Regions from separate parts of the Streptomyces sp. NPDC038280 genome, predicted to be linked through region 2. Evidence: riboswitches for the same ligand, from Rfam matches in the RefSeq annotation. Region 2 holds a riboswitch; each other region holds the start of a gene.
The links. A riboswitch is a leader RNA that binds a small molecule or an ion and turns the genes downstream of it on or off. The one in region 2 is predicted to bind cobalamin.
Positions count from the first base shown of each region.

Region 1: it holds a riboswitch for cobalamin, as region 2 does, so the genes downstream of both, ACZ7J0_RS18985 (cobalamin biosynthesis protein) here and ACZ7J0_RS10135 (energy-coupling factor ABC transporter permease) in region 2, are expected to answer to the same signal.
Region 3: it holds a riboswitch for cobalamin, as region 2 does, so the genes downstream of both, cobN (cobaltochelatase subunit CobN) here and ACZ7J0_RS10135 (energy-coupling factor ABC transporter permease) in region 2, are expected to answer to the same signal.
Region 4: it holds a riboswitch for cobalamin, as region 2 does, so the genes downstream of both, ACZ7J0_RS19390 (ribonucleoside-diphosphate reductase subunit alpha) here and ACZ7J0_RS10135 (energy-coupling factor ABC transporter permease) in region 2, are expected to answer to the same signal.

Region 1 covers NZ_JBVJYZ010000008.1:240,690-245,603, reverse strand. Annotated here, with positions in the region: gene ACZ7J0_RS18995 (inorganic phosphate transporter) at 258-1,514, shown strand; gene ACZ7J0_RS18990 (hypothetical protein) at 1,533-1,754, shown strand; cobalamin riboswitch at 1,892-2,029, shown strand; gene ACZ7J0_RS18985 (cobalamin biosynthesis protein) at 2,065-3,027, shown strand; gene ACZ7J0_RS18980 (cobyric acid synthase) at 3,039-4,529, shown strand; gene ACZ7J0_RS18975 (putative cobaltochelatase) at 4,681-4,914, shown strand, end outside.
Region 2 covers NZ_JBVJYZ010000003.1:400,617-405,530, forward strand. Annotated here, with positions in the region: gene ACZ7J0_RS10120 (energy-coupling factor ABC transporter ATP-binding protein) at 1-2, opposite strand, end outside; gene cbiQ (cobalt ECF transporter T component CbiQ) at 11-760, opposite strand; gene ACZ7J0_RS10130 (energy-coupling factor ABC transporter substrate-binding protein) at 767-1,204, opposite strand; gene ACZ7J0_RS10135 (energy-coupling factor ABC transporter permease) at 1,204-1,914, opposite strand; cobalamin riboswitch at 1,945-2,155, opposite strand; gene ACZ7J0_RS10140 (PTS-dependent dihydroxyacetone kinase phosphotransferase subunit DhaM) at 2,221-2,622, opposite strand; gene dhaL (dihydroxyacetone kinase subunit DhaL) at 2,619-3,233, opposite strand; gene dhaK (dihydroxyacetone kinase subunit DhaK) at 3,257-4,249, opposite strand; gene ACZ7J0_RS10155 (isoamylase early set domain-containing protein) at 4,569-4,844, shown strand.
Region 3 covers NZ_JBVJYZ010000006.1:326,543-331,456, reverse strand. Annotated here, with positions in the region: gene cobN (cobaltochelatase subunit CobN) at 1-3,129, opposite strand, end outside; cobalamin riboswitch at 3,167-3,300, opposite strand; gene ACZ7J0_RS16400 (cobalamin biosynthesis protein CobG) at 3,341-4,873, shown strand; gene ACZ7J0_RS16395 (precorrin-8X methylmutase) at 4,870-4,914, shown strand, end outside.
Region 4 covers NZ_JBVJYZ010000009.1:13,326-18,239, forward strand. Annotated here, with positions in the region: gene mctP (monocarboxylate uptake permease MctP) at 1-1,317, shown strand, start outside; gene ACZ7J0_RS19385 (GNAT family N-acetyltransferase) at 1,402-1,905, shown strand; cobalamin riboswitch at 1,969-2,090, shown strand; gene ACZ7J0_RS19390 (ribonucleoside-diphosphate reductase subunit alpha) at 2,230-4,578, shown strand; gene ACZ7J0_RS19395 (ribonucleotide-diphosphate reductase subunit beta) at 4,578-4,914, shown strand, end outside.

The DNA of each region.
Region 1 (4,914 bases), on a different contig from region 2:
GCCAGCCGGGTGGCGAAGACGGCCGCCACGTGATCAGGATCTCTTCTGATGCGTCGGGCAGACCGTCCGAAGAGTGAGCGAAGAGGAGGCAATGCCTCGTACTGTCCCGTATCCACGGGACCTACCGCCGGTCACTTCGACAAGCGGAGCGAGAGACCCCCTATGGGGTCACCACCATGCCCCTCCCAGTTCATCTTCCGTTCACTCAGGTTGCCTACGTTCATCGAGCCACTGACGTCGAACGATTGCCTGGGTAAATGGAACACATCACGCTGCTGCTCGCGATTGTGGTCGTGACAGCTCTCGTGTTCGATTTCACGAACGGTTTCCACGACACCGCCAACGCGATGGCGACGACCATCTCGACCGGTGCCCTCAAGCCCAAGACGGCGGTGGCCATGTCCGCCGTGCTCAACCTCGTCGGCGCGTTCCTGTCCGTGGAGGTCGCCAAGACGATCTCCGGCGGGATCATCAACGAGTCCGGCATCAAGACAGAAGTGATCTTCGCGGCGCTCGTCGGCGCCATCCTCTGGAACCTGCTGACCTGGCTGCTCGGCCTGCCGTCCAGCTCGTCCCACGCGCTCTTCGGCGGCCTCATCGGCGCCGCGGTGATGTCGGCCGGCTGGTCGTCGGTCAACGGCAGCGTCGTGGTCACCAAGGTTCTGCTCCCCGCCGTCGCCGCGCCGATCGTCGCCGGTCTCGCCGCGATGCTCGCCACCAGGCTGACGTACAGGATCGGCAGCCGTACGGACGAGAAGTCCACCGCCAAGGGCTACCGGGCCGGCCAGATCGCCTCCGCCGGTCTCGTCTCCCTGGCGCACGGCACCAACGACGCCCAGAAGACCATGGGTGTCATCACCCTGGCCCTGGTGACCGGCGGCGTCCTCGCCCCCGGCTCCAACCCTCCGATGTGGGTCATCGTCGCCGCCGGTCTGGCGATCGCGATGGGCACGTACCTCGGTGGCTGGCGCATCATCCGCACCATGGGCAAGGGCCTCACCGACCTCCGGCCGCCGCAGGGCTTCGCCGCCCAGACCAGCGCCGCCACGGTCATCCTGGCCTCCTCGCACCTGGGCTTCTCGCTCTCCACCACCCAGTCCTGCTCCGGCGCCGTGATGGGCGCGGGCCTCGGTCGCAAGGGCGGCGTGGTCCGCTGGTCGACCGCGACCCGGATGTTCGTCGCCTGGGGTCTGACCCTGCCGGCCGCCGGTCTGGTGGCCGCCACCGCCGAGTTCCTGACCGGTCAGGGCTCCTGGGGCGTCGCCGCCACCGCCGCCCTGTTGATCGCCGGTTCCGGTGTCATCTGGACGCTGTCGCGCCGCAAGCCGATCGACCACCACAACGTCACCGACGACGAGATCGCGGAGCCCGCGGGCGTCGTGACCACCGCCATCGCGGCCGTCTCCCCGCCGCCGGCCGGCGTCGCCGCCACCCTGGCGGGCACCGACCTGAAGACGACCATCCCGACCCCGCCCCCGGCCGCCGCCGACCCGGCGCGTCCGGCCACGGTGTAAGGAACCAAGGACCTCAGCATGAAGATCGACTGGGCAGCTCTCGGCACCGTCTTCGGTGTCAGCCTCGTGGCCACCGTCGCCCTGGTGGGCCTCTTCACCCTCGGCATCGTCGGCCTCTCCAAGCAGGAGTCCGCCGCCGCTCAGGGTGGGTCGGCCACCATGGCCCGCACCGGCGCCTACGCCTGCTTCGCCCTGTGCGCGGCGGCCGTGGCGTACGGCATCTATCTGATCGTCGTCTGACCTTCCGCACGGCTCGCGGCCGGGCGGCTCCCACCTTCGGGTGAGGGCCTCCCGGCCGTCGTTTTTTCCGGGGCCCGCTCCAGGGGGCTGTGGGCCTGCGCACAGTGTGCTGCCGCAGGTCAACGGTGAGTTGACGGGCGTTCGGGCAGCGTGGTGGACTGCCGAGGCCGTTTACGGCGGCAGTAGAGGAAGTCCGGTGCGAATCCGGCGCGGTCCCGCCACTGTGACCGAGCGCGAGCTCGGGAGTCAGGAACTCTCACCGCCGGTCACGTCGAGCCAGGGCGCGGACCCTGAGTGAGGACATTGCGCCATGCCTGGCCGTAATACAGCCACAGCTGTCTTCGCGTACGGCGCCACCGCCGGTCTGGTGGCCGATCTGGTTCTCGGCGATCCCCGCCGCGGGCACCCCGTCGCCGCGTTCGGCAGGGCAGCCGGCGCCGTCGAGGGCGTGTTGTGGCGCGACCATCGGGGCTGGGGCGCCGCGCACACCGCCGTGTGCGCCGGAGGCGCCGTGGCGGCCGCCGCCCTCGCCACCCGCGCCGTCCGCGGCCGTCGCGCCGCCTCCGTCGCCCTGACCGCCGCGTCCGTCTGGTCCGTCGTCGGCGGTACGTCCCTGGGGCGTGAGGCACGCGCCATCGGCGGGGCTCTGGCCGCCGGGGACATCGACGTGGCCCGCGAGCGCCTGCCTCATCTGTGTGGCCGCGACCCGCAGACACTGGACGGCCCGGGGATCGCCCGCGCGGTCGTGGAGTCCGTCGCCGAGAACACGTCCGACGCCGTGGTGGGGGCGCTGGTGTGGGGCGCGCTCGGGGGCGTGCCGGGCCTGGTGGGCTTCCGTGCCGTGAACACCCTGGACGCGATGGTGGGGCACAAGTCCCCCCGCTACCGCCGGTTCGGCTGGGCGTCGGCCCGCCTCGACGACGTGGCCGGCTGGCCCGGGGCCCGGCTGACCGCCGCCCTGGCGACGCTCGCGGGCGGGAACCCGCGCGGCGCGCGGCGCGCCTGGCGGGCCGACGCGGCCAAGCACCCGAGCCCCAACGCGGGGCCGGTGGAGGCGTCCTTCGCGGGCGCTCTGGGCGTACGGCTCGGCGGCACCCTCTCGTACGGCGGACGGGTCGAGCACCGGCCCGTACTGAACGGCGGGGGCCGCGACGTCGGGGTCGCGGACATCGAACGCGCGGTGCGGCTGTCGCGCCGGGTGAGCGCGCTGACCCTCGCGGTGTGTGTGGCCGGACGGCTGGCCGCCGGGTCCATCAAGGGGAGGCGTGCGTGAGTGGCGGACTGATGGTGGCGGGGACCACCTCCGACGCGGGCAAGAGTGTCGTCACGGCGGGTATCTGCCGCTGGCTGGTCCGCAAGGGCGTGAAGGTCGCCCCCTTCAAGGGGCAGAACATGTCCCTCAACTCCTTCGTGACCCGCGGGGGCGCCGAGATCGGGCGCGCCCAGGCCATGCAGGCGCAGGCCGCCCGGGTGGAGCCGACCGCGCTGATGAACCCGGTACTGCTCAAGCCGGGCAGCGACCGCTCCAGCCAGGTCGTCCTCATGGGCAAGCCGGTGGGCGAGTTGAGCGCTCGCGGCTACCACGGGGGAAGACAGCGGCAGCTCTTCGAGCCCGTGGTGGCGTGCCTGGAGGAGCTGCGGGGCACGTATGACGCCGTGATCTGCGAGGGGGCCGGCAGTCCGGCGGAGATCAATCTGCGGCGTACGGACATCGTGAACATGGGGATCGCGCGGGCCGCCCGCTTTCCCGTCGTCGTGGTCGGGGACATCGACCGGGGCGGGGTCTTCGCGCAGTTCTTCGGGACGACGGCGCTGCTCGCGCCCGAGGACCAGGAACTGATCGCGGGCTATCTCGTCAACAAGTTCCGCGGCGACGTGACGCTGCTGGAGCCGGGCCTGGAGATGCTCCACGGGCTCACCGGACGGCGGACGTTCGGTGTGCTGCCCTACGCGCACGGGCTCGGCATCGACGAGGAGGACGGGCTGCGGGTGTCCCTGCGGGGCGCCGTACGGGAGTCCGTCGTCGCGCCGCCGGTCGGTGAGGACGTGCTGCGGGTGGCGGTCTGTGCCGTGCCCCTGATGTCCAACTTCACGGACGTGGACGCGCTCGCCGCCGAACCCGGCGTGGTGGTGCGGTTCGTGGACCGGCCCGAGGAGCTCGTCGACGCGGACCTCGTGGTCGTCCCCGGCACCCGGGGCACCGTGAAGGCCCTGGCGTGGCTGCGCGAGCGCGGGCTCGCGGACGCCCTGGCGCGGCGCGCGGCGGATGGCCGGCCGGTCCTCGGCATCTGCGGCGGGTTCCAGGCGCTGTCCGAGCACATCGAGGACGACGTCGAGTCGAAGGCCGGGGCGGTCGAGGGGCTCGGGCTGCTGCCGGTACGGGTGCGGTTCGCGCCCGAGAAGACCCTCGCGCGGCCCGTGGGCGAGGCCCTCGGGGAGCGGGTCGAGGGGTACGAGATCCACCACGGCGTCGCCGACGTACGGGGCGGGGAGCCGTTCCTGGACGGCTGCCGGGTCGGCTCGGTGTGGGGGACGCACTGGCACGGGTCGCTGGAGAGCGACGGGTTCCGGCGGGCGTTCCTGCGGCGGGTCGCGGCCGCGGCGGGCCGCCGCTTCGTCCCGTCGCCCGACACCAGCTTCGGCGCACTGCGCGAGGAGCAGCTGGACCGGCTCGGCGATCTGATCGAGGAGCACGCCGACACCGACGCGCTGATGCGGCTCATCGAACAGGGTCCGCCCGCGGGACTGCCGTTCGTCCCGCCGGGTGCCCCGTGAGCCCGGCGGGCGGCACCCGCGCACGGGCCGCGCGACAGTGTCCCGCACCGGAGCGACCCGGACGAGGGCGTCCCGCACACCCGCGCCCTGAACGACAGCGACCCGAACGACAGCGACCTGAACGACCGCGACTTGAAGGAGCGATCACCCGATGAGCACCCGGTATCCGTTCACCGCCGTCGTCGGCATGGACGACCTGCGGCTGGCGTTGTTGCTGAACGCCGTCAGCCCGGCGGTGGGTGGTGTCCTCGTACGCGGCGAGAAGGGGACCGCCAAGAGCACCGCCGTGCGGGCCCTGGCCGACCTGCTGCCCGAGGTGCCGGTGGTCGCGGGCTGTCGCTTCAGCTGCGATCCGGCGGCTCCCGACGCGCAGTGCCCCGACGGG
Region 2 (4,914 bases):
ATCGACGCGCTCATGGCAGGGACCTTTCGAGTACGAGAGTGAGGGTGACGAGGCCCGCGAGCAGCGCCCCCGTCGCGGCGAGGAAACGACGGGACACGACGGCCCGCGGCACCAGCACCCGCAGCGTCCCGTCGTAGCCGCGTCCGGCCAGACCCGTCTGCAGCCGCTGGGCACGGTCGAAGGCGCGGACGAACGCCGTCGCCCCCAGCCCGGCCAGCGAACGCCAGGTGGCCGACCGGGTGGTCAGGCCCAGCCGAGCCGCCTGCGCCTGCCGGATCCGGGACATCGCGTCCAGCAGGAGGAAACTGATCCGGTACATCACCAAGGCCACGTCCACGACCGGCGCGGGGACACCCGCCCGCACCAGCCGGGGCAGGACATCGGAGACCGGAGTCGTGAAGGCGAACAGCAGCACCCCGAGCGAGGCCGCCGACGTACGCAGCAGCAGTTCCGCCGCGTGCACCGGTCCGCCGGGCGCGACCGTGACGAACCCGCCTTCCCCGCCGACCTGGAACAGCAGCGGTACCGCTCCCGTAACGCAGAATCCCAGGGGGATGCGGAACGCCCGCCACAACTGGCGCGGCGCGACCCCGGCGGGCCCGAGAAGCACGGTGAGCGTGGCGGCGGCGACCAGCACCGCACCCGGCCAGGGCGGCAGGCACACCGCGCACAGCGTCAGCCCGAAGCCCAGAACGGCCTTCTCGCACGGATGACGGCGGCGCCAGCGGCTGCTGTGGGCCGCGGCGTCGATCGGCAGCACCGGCGGTCAGGCGAGCGGATCGCCGGCGGCGGACGCGTCCGCGCGGGCGCTGCCGCTGTCCTCGAGGGCGGGGACGTCGAGGGCCGGGCCGTCGTCTGCCGGTGTCTTCGCCTCGCCGGCCCTGTTGGCGGCCCGGTCGGCCGCGCGCTCCTCGCCCTGCCTGCGCCCCCTGCGGAGTCCGAAGTAGTACGCGAGGACTCCGGCGCCCAGGGCCGCCTGGAGCGAGAACAGTGCCGACTCGATCTCGCCCGACGGGGGCTCGTACAGCGGGCTGAACCAGGGTTCGTAGTCCGGCTCCATCTCGGTGATGGCCGCTTCGGCCTCACCGTCCGCCCCCGTGAACGGCTCCTCCTTGTGGTCGCCCAGGCCCAGGACCAGCGGCAGCACCGCGAGCGCCGCGACGACGACGAGGAGCAGGGCGTTGATCTTCGCGTTACGGGACATCAGAGCGCCGCCTCCGCCTTTTCCTCGTTCTCGCGCCGGGCGCGGCCGCCCTGGAGCAGCACACCGAGCCGGGTCAGTTCACCCTTGCTCGACTGGATGAGCAGCCGCATCACCAGCACGGTGAGCAGCCCCTCGCTGACGGCCAGCGGGATCTGGGTGACGGCGAAGATGCCCCCGAACTTCCCCAGTGCGCCGACGAATCCGCTGCTCGGGTCGGGGAACGCCAGCGCGAGCTGGACACTGGTGACGCAGTACGTCGACAGGTCGGCGACGAACGCGCCGAAGAACACGCTGACCATCAGGGGCACGTCGAACCGCCGCAGGAGCCAGTACACGCCGTACCCCGCCCACGGCCCGACGATCGCCATGGAGAAGGCGTTGGCGCCCAGAGTGGTCAGTCCGCCGTGCGCGAGCAACAGCGCCTGGAAGAGCAGGGTGATCGTGCCCAGGACCGCCACGATCGGGGGCCGGAAAAGCATCGCCCCCAGCCCCGTCCCGGTCGGGTGGGAGCAACTCCCCGTCACCGAGGGAAGCTTGAGCGCGGACAGGACGAACGTGAACGCGCCGGACGCGCCGAGCAGCAGAGTGGACTCCGGATTGGCCTTGACCTCCTTGGTCAGGGCCCGTACGCCGTGAACGACGAAGGGGGCGGAAGCGACGCCCCAGGCGGCCGCGTGCAACGGGGGCAGATACCCCTCGGCTATATGCATGGTTGGGAAGACCCTCTCCAGCACCTCGTGGATGGACAGCGCACCTCGGCCGGTCTCCTGGCTTACGGGTGATGCCGTCCGGGCGCTCCGCCTTCCCGGAGACCGCGGTGTTCCGCGGCGTTCCAGTGGCTTCCCCCGGGGGCGTTCCCCGAGTGGATGGAGCCGGACTTCCCGATCACAGTGGCGAGGGCCGCACCGGTACCGCACCGGTTTCCCGTACACCAAGGCGGTGTGACATTAGTGCTTTGACCAGGTACATCACAACCCGCGCACGGTCGCACCATCCGGCGCGACCCTTCACCGGTGTCACTGTTTGCGGTAGCCGTACGCCTCCGACGCCGCCGCCTCGACCGCGTCCAGGTCCCCGCCCGCCGACGCCGTCACCAGGGCCGCCACCGCGCCTTCGAGGAACGGCGCGTCGACGAGCCGGGTCTGCCCGGGGAGTTCGTCGCCCTCGGCCAGCAGCGCCTTCACGGTCAGGACGGCGCTGCCCAGATCGACCAGGACCGCCACGCCCGCGCCCCGGTCGACCGAGGCGGCGGCGGCCGCGATGAGTTCGGAGCTGGTGCCCAGGCCGCCGTCGGGCGTGCCGCCGGCCGGCGCGATCGGGGCCGTTGCCCCGCCCGCGAGCCCCTGGGCCAGCGAGGCGACCGAGGTGGCGACGGCGGCGCTGTGCGAGACGAGGACGATGCCCACCTGGTCGCTCACGCGGACACCCCCTGGTCCTGCGCGGTGTCGGCGAGCGCCGCGATCAGCAGCGCGGAGGAGGTGGCTCCCGGATCCTGGTGGCCGATGCTGCGCGGACCGAGGTAACTGGCCCTGCCCTTGCGGGCCTGGAGGGGTACGGTCGCCACCGCGCCTTCCCGGGCGGCTTCCCTCGCCGCGGCGAACGACTCGGCGAGCCTCTCCGCGGCCGGTTCCAGGGCGTCCAGCATGGTCTTGTCCCCGACCGCCGCCCCGCCGAGCTGCGCCACGGCAGCGACCCCGGCCCGCAGCGCGTCGGCCAGTTGAGCGCGGGTCACCTCGGGGGCGTCGCCGAGCGCCTTGCCCATGCGTCGCAGCAGCGTCCCGTACAGCGGACCGGACGCGCCGCCGACGGTCGAGATCAGCTGTCGTCCCGCCGCCGTCAGCACGGCTCCGGGCGTGTCGGGGCTCTCCTTCTCCAAGGCGGCGACGACGGCGGTGAATCCGCGCCGGAGGTTGGTCCCGTGGTCGGCGTCGCCGATGGCCGAGTCCAGCTCGGTGAGGCGGTCGGCCTCGCGGTCCACGGCGGCCGCGGCGGTGGAGAGCCAGTGGCGGAAGAAGTCGGCGTCGAGCACGGTCGCCGCGGTCATGTCCCTTCTCACCGGCCCCAGCGCAGGGCGGGGGTCTCCACCGGAGCATCCCAGAGCCGCAGCAGTTGGTCGTCCACCTGGCACAGGGTGACCGAACAGCCGGCCATGTCGAGCGAGGTCACGTAGTTGCCGACGAGGGTGCGGGCCACCGGGACGCCCCGCTCGCGCAGGACGCGCTGCACCTCCGCGTTGAAGCCGTACAGCTCCAGCAGCGGTGTGGCGCCCATGCCGTTGACCAGGGCCAGGACGGGTCCGTCGGGGCGCAGGTCCTCCAGTACGGCGTGGACGGCGAAGTCAGCGATCTCCCGCGAGGTCATCATGGCGCGCCGCTCACGCCCGGGCTCGCCGTGGATGCCGATGCCCAACTCCAGTTCGCCGGGCGGAAGCTCGAAGGTGGGGCCGCCCTTCGCGGGTGTGGTGCAGGCGCTCAGCGCCACTCCGAAGCTCCGCGCACTCTCGTTCACCTGACGGGCGACGCTCTCCACCCGCTCCAGCGGCTGCCCCTCCTCGGCCGCCGCTCCCGCGATCTTCTCCACGAAGAGCGTGGCGCCCGTGCCGCGACGGCCTGCCGTGTAGAGGCTGTCCGTCACCGCGACGTCGTCGTTCACGAGCACCTTGGCGACCTGGACGCCCTCGTCCTCGGCGAGCTCGGCGGCCATCTCGAAGTTGAGGACGTCACCGGTGTAGTTCTTGATGACGAAGAGCACTCCGGCCCCGCTGTCGACGGCCGCGGCCGCGCGCACCATCTGGTCCGGCACGGGGGAGGTGAACACCTCTCCTGGGCAGGCGGCGGCAAGCATGCCGGGCCCGACGAAGCCGCCGTGCAGGGGCTCGTGCCCGGACCCGCCCCCGGACACAAGACCCACCTTTCCGGCGACCGGGGCGTCCCGGCGCAGCACGACCCGGTTCTCCACGTCGACGACGAGCTCGGGATGGGCGGCCGCCATTCCGCGCAGGGCGTCGGCGACGACGGTCTCCGGGACGTTGATCAGCATCCTCACTGGCATCTCCTCGGCCGGCTGGCGTGGTCACGGTTCACGATACGGATCGTGACGGAGGAATGTGAGGATGCCGGCGCCGACGGGGCGGAGGCCGCGCCCGCCGGCAGCCGGCTGGGGGCGGGGCGGCGGGCGGCCGCCGGCGGCGCGGCGCGGCGCGGGGTTGTGCCGATCCTGTTCGGTCCGCCCGCGCGGTGGCGTCGACCCTGCTCGGTCCGCACGCACGGGTGGGTCGGATCCCGCTCCGTCCCGACGTGCGGGTGGCCGGTAGCCGAACGAGAATGGGCCAGATCCCCCGTAGCCCGCCCGGCAGGAGACTTCCATGCTCGAACGCAAGCAGTGCCAGGACCGAGCCGAGATCACCTTCGTCCTCCCCGCCGACACCCCACCCGGGCCCGTCAGCGTGGTGGGCGATTTCAACGACTGGCAGCCTGGCGCCCACCCCTTGCGGACGAACGGCGACGGCACCCGCTCCGTCACCGTCGCACTGCCCGGAAAGGCCACGCACACGTTCCGCTATCTGGCCGCCGGGGACTACTGGTTCAACGACGAGAGCGCGGACGGCCACGACGGCCCCAACAGCCGCCTCGAGACCTGAGACGCCCGCAGGCGACGGCCACGGACGACAGCGCCGGAGGGCCGGGGGCACGTTCCCCGGTCATCCGGCG
Region 3 (4,914 bases), on a different contig from region 2:
GTACTGGAAGTAGTCGTCCGAGTCCGCGATGTCGTGCTCACGGGTGTCCGTGTTCTTCGCGGCCACCGCGATCCGCTTGTACGCGGTCTCCATCTCCTCGCGCGCCGGACGCCCGTCGAGCTCGCGGCCGTACGCGTAGCCTCCCCACACCGTGTACACCTCGGCGAGGTCGGCGTCGGTGCGCCAGTCGCGGGAGTCGATGAGCTGGAGGATGCCCGCGCCGTACGTCCCCGGCCGGGAGCCGAAGATCCGGGTGGTGGCCCGCCGCTCGTCGCCGTGCTCCGCCAGGTCCGCCTGGGCGTGGGCGCGTACGTGGTTCTGGTCGGCCGGCTCGTCGAGCGAGGCCGCGAGCCGCACCGCGTCGTCGAGCAGCGCGATGGTGTGCGGGAAGGCGTCCCGGAAGAAGCCCGAGATGCGCAGCGTGACGTCGATACGGGGACGGCCCAGCTCCGTGAGGGGGATGGGCTCCAGGCCGTTGACCCGGCGCGAGGCGTCGTCCCAGACGGGACGGATGCCCAGCAGGGCCAGGGCCTCGGCGACGTCGTCGCCGGAGGTGCGCATCGCGCTCGTGCCCCACAGGGACAGGCCCACGGAGGTCGGCCAGTCGCCGTTGTCGGCGCGGTAGCGCTCGAGCAGCGAGTCGGCGAGTGCCTGGCCGGTCTCCCACGCGAGACGCGAGGGGACGGCCTTCGGGTCGACGGAGTAGAAGTTCCGGCCGGTCGGAAGCACGTTGACCAGGCCGCGCAGCGGCGAGCCGGACGGCCCCGCCGGGACGAAGCCGCCGTTCAGCGCGTGGACGGCGTGGTCGAGTTCATCGGTCGTCGCGGCGAGGCGCGGCACGACCTGGCGGGCGGCGAAGTCGAGGATGTCGACGACCGCTGGCGGGTGACCGGCGGCCACGGCCGCGACGGAGCCGGGGTTCCAGTCGGCGTCCTCCATCGCCTGGACGAGCGCGCGGGCGGCGGCCTCCGTCTCGTCGGCGGCGGTGCGGGTCGCGGCCGACTCGTCCAGGCCCAGCGCCTCGCGCAGGCCGAGAAGCGCCTGTGTTCCGCCCCAGATCTGGCGGGCACGGAGGATGGAGAGCACCAGGTTGACCCGCTCGGGGCCGGTCGGGGCGCCACCGAGCACATGCAGTCCGTCGCGGATCTGCGCGTCCTTGACCTCGCACAGCCAGCCGTCGACGTGGAGCAGGAAGTCGTCGAACCCGTCGTCGTCGGGGCGGTCTTCGAGCCCGAGGTCGTGGTCGAGCTTGGCTGCCTGGATCAGCGTCCAGATCTGCGCGCGGATCGCCGGGAGCTTCACCGGGTCCATCGAGGAGATCGCCGCGTACTCGTCGAGCAGCTGCTCCAGGCGGGCGATGTCACCGTAGGACTCGGCCCGCGCCATCGGCGGTACGAGATGGTCGACGAGGGTCGCGTGGACGCGCCGTTTGGCCTGCGTGCCCTCGCCCGGGTCGTTGACGAGGAAGGGATAGACCAGCGGCAGGTCGCCGAGGGCGGCGTCGGGGCCGCACGCGGCGGACAGGCCCGCGTTCTTGCCGGGCAGCCACTCCAGGTTGCCGTGCTTGCCCAGGTGGACCATGGCGTCGGCGCCGAAACCGCCGTCGTCCGCCGAGGCGGCGATCCAGCGGTAGGCCGCCAAGTAGTGGTGCGAGGGCGGCAGATCGGGGTCGTGGTAGATCGCGATCGGGTTCTCGCCGAAGCCGCGCGGCGGCTGGATGAGGACCAGCAGATTGCCGCGCCGCAGCGCGGCGAGGACGATGTCGCCCTCCGGGTTGCGGGAGCGGTCCAGGAACATCTCGCCGGGCGGCGGGCCCCAGTGCCGCTCGACCGACTCCCGGAGTTCGGCCGGCAGGGTCGCGTACCAGCGCTTGTAGTCGGCGGCCGGGATACGGACCGGGTTGCGGGCGAGCTGCTCCTCGGTGAGCCAGTCCTGGTCGTGACCGCCCGCCTCGATCAGCGCGTAGATCAGCTCGTCGCCGTCGCCGGAGACGAGACCGGGCACCTCCTCCTGGCCGAAGTCGTACCCCTCGGTCTGGAGGCGGCGCAGCAGGGCGACGGCGGAGGCGGGGGTGTCGAGGCCGACCGCGTTGCCGATGCGGGAGTGCTTGGTCGGGTAGGCGGAGAGGACCAGCGCGAGGCGCTTCTCGGTGTTCGGGATGTGCCGCAGACGAGCGTGGCGGACGGCGATCCCGGCGACCCGGGCGGCTCGCTCGGCGTCGGCGACGTACGCGGGCAGGCCGTCCTCGTCGATCTCCTTGAAGGAGAACGGGACGGTGATGAGGCGGCCGTCGAACTCGGGCACCGCGACCTGGCTGGCGGCGTCGAGCGGCGAGAGGCCCTCGTCGTTCTCCTCCCAGGCGCTGCGCGGGCCGGTCAGGCACAGCGCCTGCAGGATCGGTACGTCGAGGGCGGCGAGCGCGCCCGCGTCCCAGGCCTCCTCGTCGCCGCCGGCCTGCGCCTCGGCGGGCTTGGTGCCGCCGGCCGCGAGCACGGTGGTGACGATCGCGTCGACGGAGCCGAGGCGCTGGAGCAGCTCGGGCTCGGGGGCCCGCAGGGACGCCACGTACAGCGGCAGCGCCTGGGCGCCCTTGTCCTCGATGGCGGCGCAGAGCTCGGCGACGAAGGCGGTGTTGCCGCTCATGTGGTGGGCGCGGTAGTAGAGCACGGCGACGGTCGGGCCGTCGGTGCGTCCGGGAGTTCGCTCCAGCGGGCCCCACGTCGGCGCGGCGGCGGGCGGCTCGAAGCCGTGGCCGGTGAGCAGGACCGTGTCGGACAGGAAGCGGGCGAGCTGCTCCAGATTGTCCGGACCGCCGTGCGCGAGGTAGGCGTGCGCTTCGGTCGCGACGCCGATGGGGACGGTGGAGGCCTCCATCAGCTGTGCGTCGGGAGCCTGTTCGCCGGTGAGGACGACCAGCGGCTTCTGGGCGGCGCGAAGGACGTCCAGTCCCTCCTCCCAGGCGCGTACGCCGCCGAGGAGGCGTACGACGACCAGGTCGGCGTCCTCCAGGAGGGCGGGCAGGTCACCGGTCGTCAGCCGGGACGGGTTCGCGAACCGGTAGGCGACCGGACCGCCGGCCGCGCGGGCGCTGAGCAGGTCGGTGTCGGAGTGCGACAGCAGCAGGATCACGTGCGCAGGCCCTTCCTCGGGGTTGTCCGCGCCCCGGGTGGTCGTATGGACGGCGGGAGTTCCTGACTCACCGGACCTCTCGGCCGGCTCACAGTGGCGGGACCGCGCCGGAATCTCACCGGGCTTCCTCCCTAGGGTCGTGGACCCTGTGCCGTTCTGCATAGTAGAGGCTGCCCGTACCGGGCAGGGGGGCGCCCGCGAGCACGTGGGTATGCTCGCCGCCATGCCGCCCACCCCACCCACAACGCCCAACAGGGGCGAACCTCTCATACGGGACCGTGGCGACGCCTGCCCCGGGGCGCTCCGGCTGCACCCGGCCGACGACGGGCGCCTCGCCCGACTTCGCCTGCCCGCAGGCAGATTGACGTACCATCAGGTGCTCGCGCTGGCCGACGCGGCGGAGACACTGGGTGACGGGCATCTCAGCATCACCTCGCGCGGCAACGCCGAGCTGCGGGGCCTGAGCGAGGGCTGTGGGGCGGATCTCGCGGAGCTCCTCGCGGAGTCCGGTCTGCTGCCCTCCGAGACGCACGAGCGTGTCCGGAACGTGGTGGCTTCCCCAGCGGCCGGTCTCGACGGACTGGGCTCCGGCGACGTGCAGTTGTGGGCGCGGGAGCTCGACGCGCTGCTGTGCGCGACGGACGGGGCGGCGGCGCTTTCCGGTCGTTTTCTCTTCGTCCTCGACGACGGGCGGGGTGATGTGGCGGGGCTGGGCGGCGATGTGACCTTGATCGCAGAGCCGGCGGACGCGGCGCGGGGGATCGCGGACGTGCCACCGGACCCCGCGGGTGCGGTGCGGGGGTCCGCGAGCGCGGCGCCGGTGATGGTGGATGCGGCAGCGGCGCTCGCGGGTGCGGTGCCGGAGTCCCCGGGTGCGGCGCGGGTGATGGCGGACGCGCACCCGGAGCTCGCGGACGCGCCACGAGGGTCCGTGGATGCGGCAGCTGCGCTCGCGGGTGAGCCGCAGGCCACGGCCGGGACGGCGCGGGTGACCCTGCGCGTCGGCGCCCGTGCCTTCCGTGTCGCCGCCGTCGACGCATCCCGGGCCGCCCTCGTCGCGGCGGAGGCCTTCCTCGCGGCCGCCCGCACGGCCGGAAACGGCGCCTGGCGCGTGCGCGAGCTGCCCGCCGGGCAGGAACCGGACGTGGCGGCACACGCGGAGCGGGCGGGGATCGCGGCGGAGCCCGTACCCCCCGCGCCCCTGCCCACCGGCCCGCCCCCCGCCCCCGGCCTCCTCGGCGACACCGCGCTGTCGGTGCTCGCGCCGCTCGGCCGCCTCTCCGTCGCCCAACTGCGCGCCCTGCTGCCCGCCGTGGACACCGGTGAGGTACGGCTCACCCCGTGGCGCGGCGCGGTCGTCACCGGCTTCGCGGACCGCGCCGCCGCCGGGGCGCGGCTGCGGGAGCTCGCGGCCGAGGGCCTGATCACCACCCCCGACTCGCCCTGGGCCGGCGTCGGCGCCTGCACCGGGCGCCCGGGCTGCGCCAAGTCCCTCTCCGACGTCCGCGCGGACGCCACTCCCGACCCCACCCTCGGCCTCACCGCCGGCCCCGGCGGGCTGCCCGTCCACTTCTCCGGCTGCGAGCGGCGCTGCGGCCATCCGCACGGCGCGTGGGTGGACGTGGTCGCGACGGCCGACGGCCAGTACGACGTGAACGGCGTCCCCACCCCCCGTACCTCACTGGCCGCCGCGGTCTCGGCGGCCCGTACCCGTCCCCGTACCCCTCCCGGCACCACGAGATGAGCGAGAGCAGAGTGTTCGACTACGAGAAGGACGGCGCGGAG
Region 4 (4,914 bases), on a different contig from region 2:
TCGCACAAGCACGGCTACGTCACCACCTCCGACTTCGTCCGCGGCCGCTTCGGCTCAAAGGGCCTCTCCCTGGCGGTCGCGGTCACCGGCATCCTCGCCACCATGCCGTACATCGCGCTCCAGCTCGTCGGCATCCAGGCCGTGCTCGACGTGATGGGCGTGGGCGGCGGCGAGACCACCCACTGGTTCATCAAGGACCTGCCGCTGCTGATCGCCTTCGGTGTCCTCGCGGCGTACACCTACTCCTCGGGTCTGCGGGCCCCGGCGCTCATCGCGTTCGTCAAGGACACGCTGATCTACATCGTCATCGCGGTGGCGATCATCTACATCCCGATCAAGCTCGGCGGCTTCGACGAGATCTTCGCCAAGGCCGGTGAGGCGTACGCGCAGATCAACCCGGCGACCGGCAAGCCGCGCGGCGCGCTCGTGCCCGGGGAGATGGGCCAGTGGGGCTACGCGACGCTCGCGCTCGGCTCGGCCCTCGCGCTCTTCATGTATCCGCACTCGATCACCGCGACGCTCTCCTCGCGCAGCCGTGACGTGATCCGCCGCAACACCACGATCCTGCCGCTCTATTCGCTGATGCTGGGTCTGCTGGCGCTGCTCGGCTTCATGGCGATCGCCGCGGGCGTGAAGGTGAAGAACGGCCAGCTGGCCATCCCCCAGCTGTTCGAGAACATGTTCCCGGACTGGTTCGCGGGTGTCGCCTTCGCCGCCATCGGCATCGGCGCGCTGGTCCCGGCGGCCATCATGTCGATCGCCGCCGCGAACCTCTTCACCCGCAACATCTACAAGGACTTCCTGAAGCCGGACGCCACTCCGGAGCAGGAGACCAAGGTGTCCAAGCTGGTGTCGCTGCTGGTGAAGGTGGGTGCGCTGGCCTTCGTCCTCACCATGGACAAGACCGTCGCGATCAACTTCCAGCTGCTGGGCGGCATCTGGATCCTGCAGACCTTCCCGGCGCTGGTGGGCGGCCTGTTCACCCGCTGGTGCCACCGCTGGGCGCTGCTCGCCGGCTGGGCCGTGGGCATGGTCTACGGCACGGCGGCCGCGTACGGCGTCGCGAGCCCCACGCAGAAGCACTTCGGCGGCTCGTCCGCGGAGATCCCGGGCATCGGCGAGATCGGCTACATCGGTCTCACCGCGTTCGTCCTCAACGTGGTGGTGACGGTGGTCCTGACCTTCGTCCTGCGGGCCGTCAAGGCCCCCGACGGCATCGACGAGACGTCCCCGTCGGACTACACGGCGGACGCGGGCGACCCGGGCGTGCAGGTGGAGCTGCCGCCGGCCACGGCGGGGTCGCCGGGCGGGCACTGACCAGCACGACCGTACGAAGGGCCCGGAGTTCCCGCGAGGGAAATTCCGGGCCCTTCGCCGTGTCCGCCGGGCACACTGCCCACCATGGACTTCACCATCAGGCGCGTCACCCCCGCCGAGTACGAGGAACTGGGCGCGCTCACCGCCCGCGTCTACCTCGGCGACGGCCTCCTCGACCTCGGCGAGGAGGACAGCTATCTGCACGTCCTGCGGGATGTGGCCCGGCGGGACGCCGAGGCCGAGGTGCTCGTCGCCGTCGACACGGACGGGCGACTGCTCGGCGGCGTGGCGTTCGTCGGCTCCGGCGGCCCCTGGGCCGATCTCGCCCGGGACGGCGAGGCCGAGTTCCGGATGCTCGCGGTCGCGACGGACGCGCGGGGGCGGGGCATCGGGGAGGCGCTCGTCCGGGCCTGCGTGGAGCGGGCACGGGCCACGGAGGGCTGCGTACGGCTCGTGCTGTCCACGCACCCCTCCATGACCTCCGCCCACCGGATCTACGACCGGCTGGGCTTCACCAGGACCCCGGACCGGGACTGGAAGCCGGTCCCCGAGCTCCCGCCGCTGCTCACCTACGCGTTGGAGCTCTGAACCGCCCTCCACACGCGAAGACACAACATGTGGGGGGTGACGCATCCATCGCCCCCCACATGTATGCTCATGCTCGCTGTCGCCGCAGGGGAATCCGGTGCGAATCCGGAACTGTCCCGCAACGGTGTGTCAGGTGCCTCCGTGCACCCTCAAGTCCGAACACCTGCCGATGGTGCGCCTGGTCCGTCCGGTCCTGGCGCCAAGACGTCCGGGCCTCGTGGAGTGGGCCGGTGGACGCCGCGCATCCACCGCTCGCCGGTGTGTGCCCGTGCGCCCCGCCGCCTCCCCCCGCCGGCCCCGAGCCGAGCGAGGGAGAGCCCCCACGTGACCATCGCGCCCGCCGATCCGGCATCGGTGATCGAGACCGACGGACCCGGGACCGTGCTTCTGCGGATCCTGACCGACCTCACCGCCGACCTGCCCGACACCGACCCCGGACGGGTCGCGGCCGCCGCGCTGCGCGGTCGGCACGCCGGTTCGGACGCGGCGGAACTGCGGGAGCTGGCCACCGAGGCGGCCGCAGGGCTGATCTCCGAGGACCCCGCCTACTCACGGCTCGCCGCCCGGCTGCTCACCCGCACGATCGCGGACGAGGCCGCGGGCCAGGGCGCCGTGTCGTTCTCCGCGTCGGTCGCCGTCGGCCACCGCGAAGGCCTGATCGCCGACCGCACGGCCGAGTTCGTCGGCCTCCACACGGCACGGCTCGACGCGCTCATCGATCCCGACGCGGACGACCGCTTCGGCTACTTCGGTCTGCGGACGCTCTACTCGCGCTATCTGCTCCGGCACCCGATCACCCGCAAGGTCGTCGAGACCCCGCAGCACTTCATGCTCCGGGTGGCCGCCGGGCTCGCCGAGGACGAGAGCGTCCGCGCGCTGGACGAGGTCGCCGCGCTGTACGGCCTGATGAGCCGGCTCGACTATCTGCCCTCCTCCCCCACGCTCTTCAACTCGGGCACCCGGCACCCGCAGATGTCCTCCTGCTACCTGCTGGACTCCCCGCAGGACGAACTCGACTCGATCTACGACCGCTACCACCAGGTGGCGCGCCTCTCCAAGCACGCCGGCGGCATCGGGCTCTCGTACTCCCGCATCCGCGCCCGCGGTTCGCTGATCCGCGGCACGAACGGGCACTCCAACGGCATCGTGCCGTTCCTCAAGACCCTCGACGCCTCCGTCGCCGCCGTGAACCAGGGCGGCCGGCGCAAGGGCGCCGCCGCCGTCTACCTGGAGACCTGGCACGCCGACATCGAGGAGTTCCTGGAGCTCCGCGACAACACCGGTGAGGACCAGCGCCGTACGCACAACCTCAACCTCGCGCACTGGATCCCCGACGAGTTCATGCGCCGGGTGAACGCCGACGCCGAGTGGTCGCTGTTCTCCCCGGCCGACGTGCCCGAGCTGGTCGACCTCTGGGGCGACGCGTTCGACGCCGCCTACCGCGCGGCCGAGGCCAGGGGTCTGGCGCGCAAGACCATGCCGGCCCGGGACCTGTACGGCCGTATGATGCGCACCCTGGCCCAGACCGGCAACGGCTGGATGACCTTCAAGGACGCGTCCAACCGCACCGCGAACCAGACGGCGGAGCCCGGCCACACGGTCCACTCATCGAACCTGTGCACCGAGATCCTGGAGGTGACGGACGACGGCGAGACGGCCGTCTGCAACCTCGGCTCGGTCAACCTCGGGGCGTTCGTGCTCGCCTCGGGCGACATCGACTGGGAGCGCCTCGACCAGACGGTCCGTACGGCCGTCACCTTCCTCGACCGGGTCGTCGACATCAACTTCTACCCGACCGAGCAGGCGGGCCGCTCCAACGCCCGCTGGCGTCCGGTGGGCCTGGGAGCGATGGGCCTCCAGGACGTCTTCTTCAAGCTGCGGCTGCCCTTCGACTCGGCCGAGGCCCGCGCCCTGTCGACGAGGATCGCCGAGCGGATCATGCTCGCGGCGTACGAGGCGTCCACCGACCTCGCCGAGCGGAGCGGCCCGCTCCCCGCCTGGGAGAAGACCCGCGCCGCGCGCGGTGTCCTGCACCCCGACCACTACGACGTGGAGCTGAACTGGCCGGAGCGCTGGGCGGCCCTGCGCGCCCGGATCGCCTCGGTCGGCATGCGCAACTCGCTGCTGCTCGCCATCGCTCCGACGGCGACCATCGCCTCCATCGCGGGCGTGTACGAGTGCATCGAGCCGCAGGTCTCCAACCTCTTCAAGCGCGAGACCTTGAGCGGCGAATTCCTCCAGGTCAACGGCTACTTGGTCGACGAGCTGAAGAAGCTCGGCGTCTGGGACGCGCAGACCCGGGAGGCGCTGCGCGAGGCGAGCGGATCGGTCCAGGGCTTCAGCTGGATCCCGGCCGACGTCCGCGAGCTGTACCGCACGGCGTGGGAGATCCCGCAGCGCGGCCTGATCGACATGGCGGCGGACCGCACCCCGTTCCTGGACCAGTCGCAGTCGCTGAACCTCTTCCTGGAGACGCCGACCATCGGAAAGCTCTCCTCGATGTACGCCTACGCCTGGAAGCGGGGGCTGAAGACGACGTACTACCTGCGCTCCCGCCCGGCGACCCGGATCGCCCGCGCGGCCGCCGCCGCGCCGATCCCCGTGCAGGCCACGCCCGAAGAGGCTGTCGCCTGCTCCCTTGAGAACCCCGAGTCCTGCGAGGCCTGCCAGTAATGACGACGACGACCAACGCCGAGAAGAACCTCCTGGACCCCGGCTTCGAGCTGACCCTGCGGCCGATGCGCTACCCGGACTTCTACGAGCGCTACCGGGACGCGATCAAGAACACCTGGACGGTGGAGGAGGTCGACCTGCACTCCGACGTCGCCGACCTCGCCAAGCTCACCCCCGGTGAGCAGCACATGATCGGCCGGCTGGTCGCCTTCTTCGCGACCGGCGACTCGATCGTCTCCAACAACCTGGTGCTCACGCTCTACAAGCACATCAACTCCCCCGAGGCGCGGCTCTATCTGAGCCGACAGCTCTTCGAGGAGGCCGTGCACGTCCAGT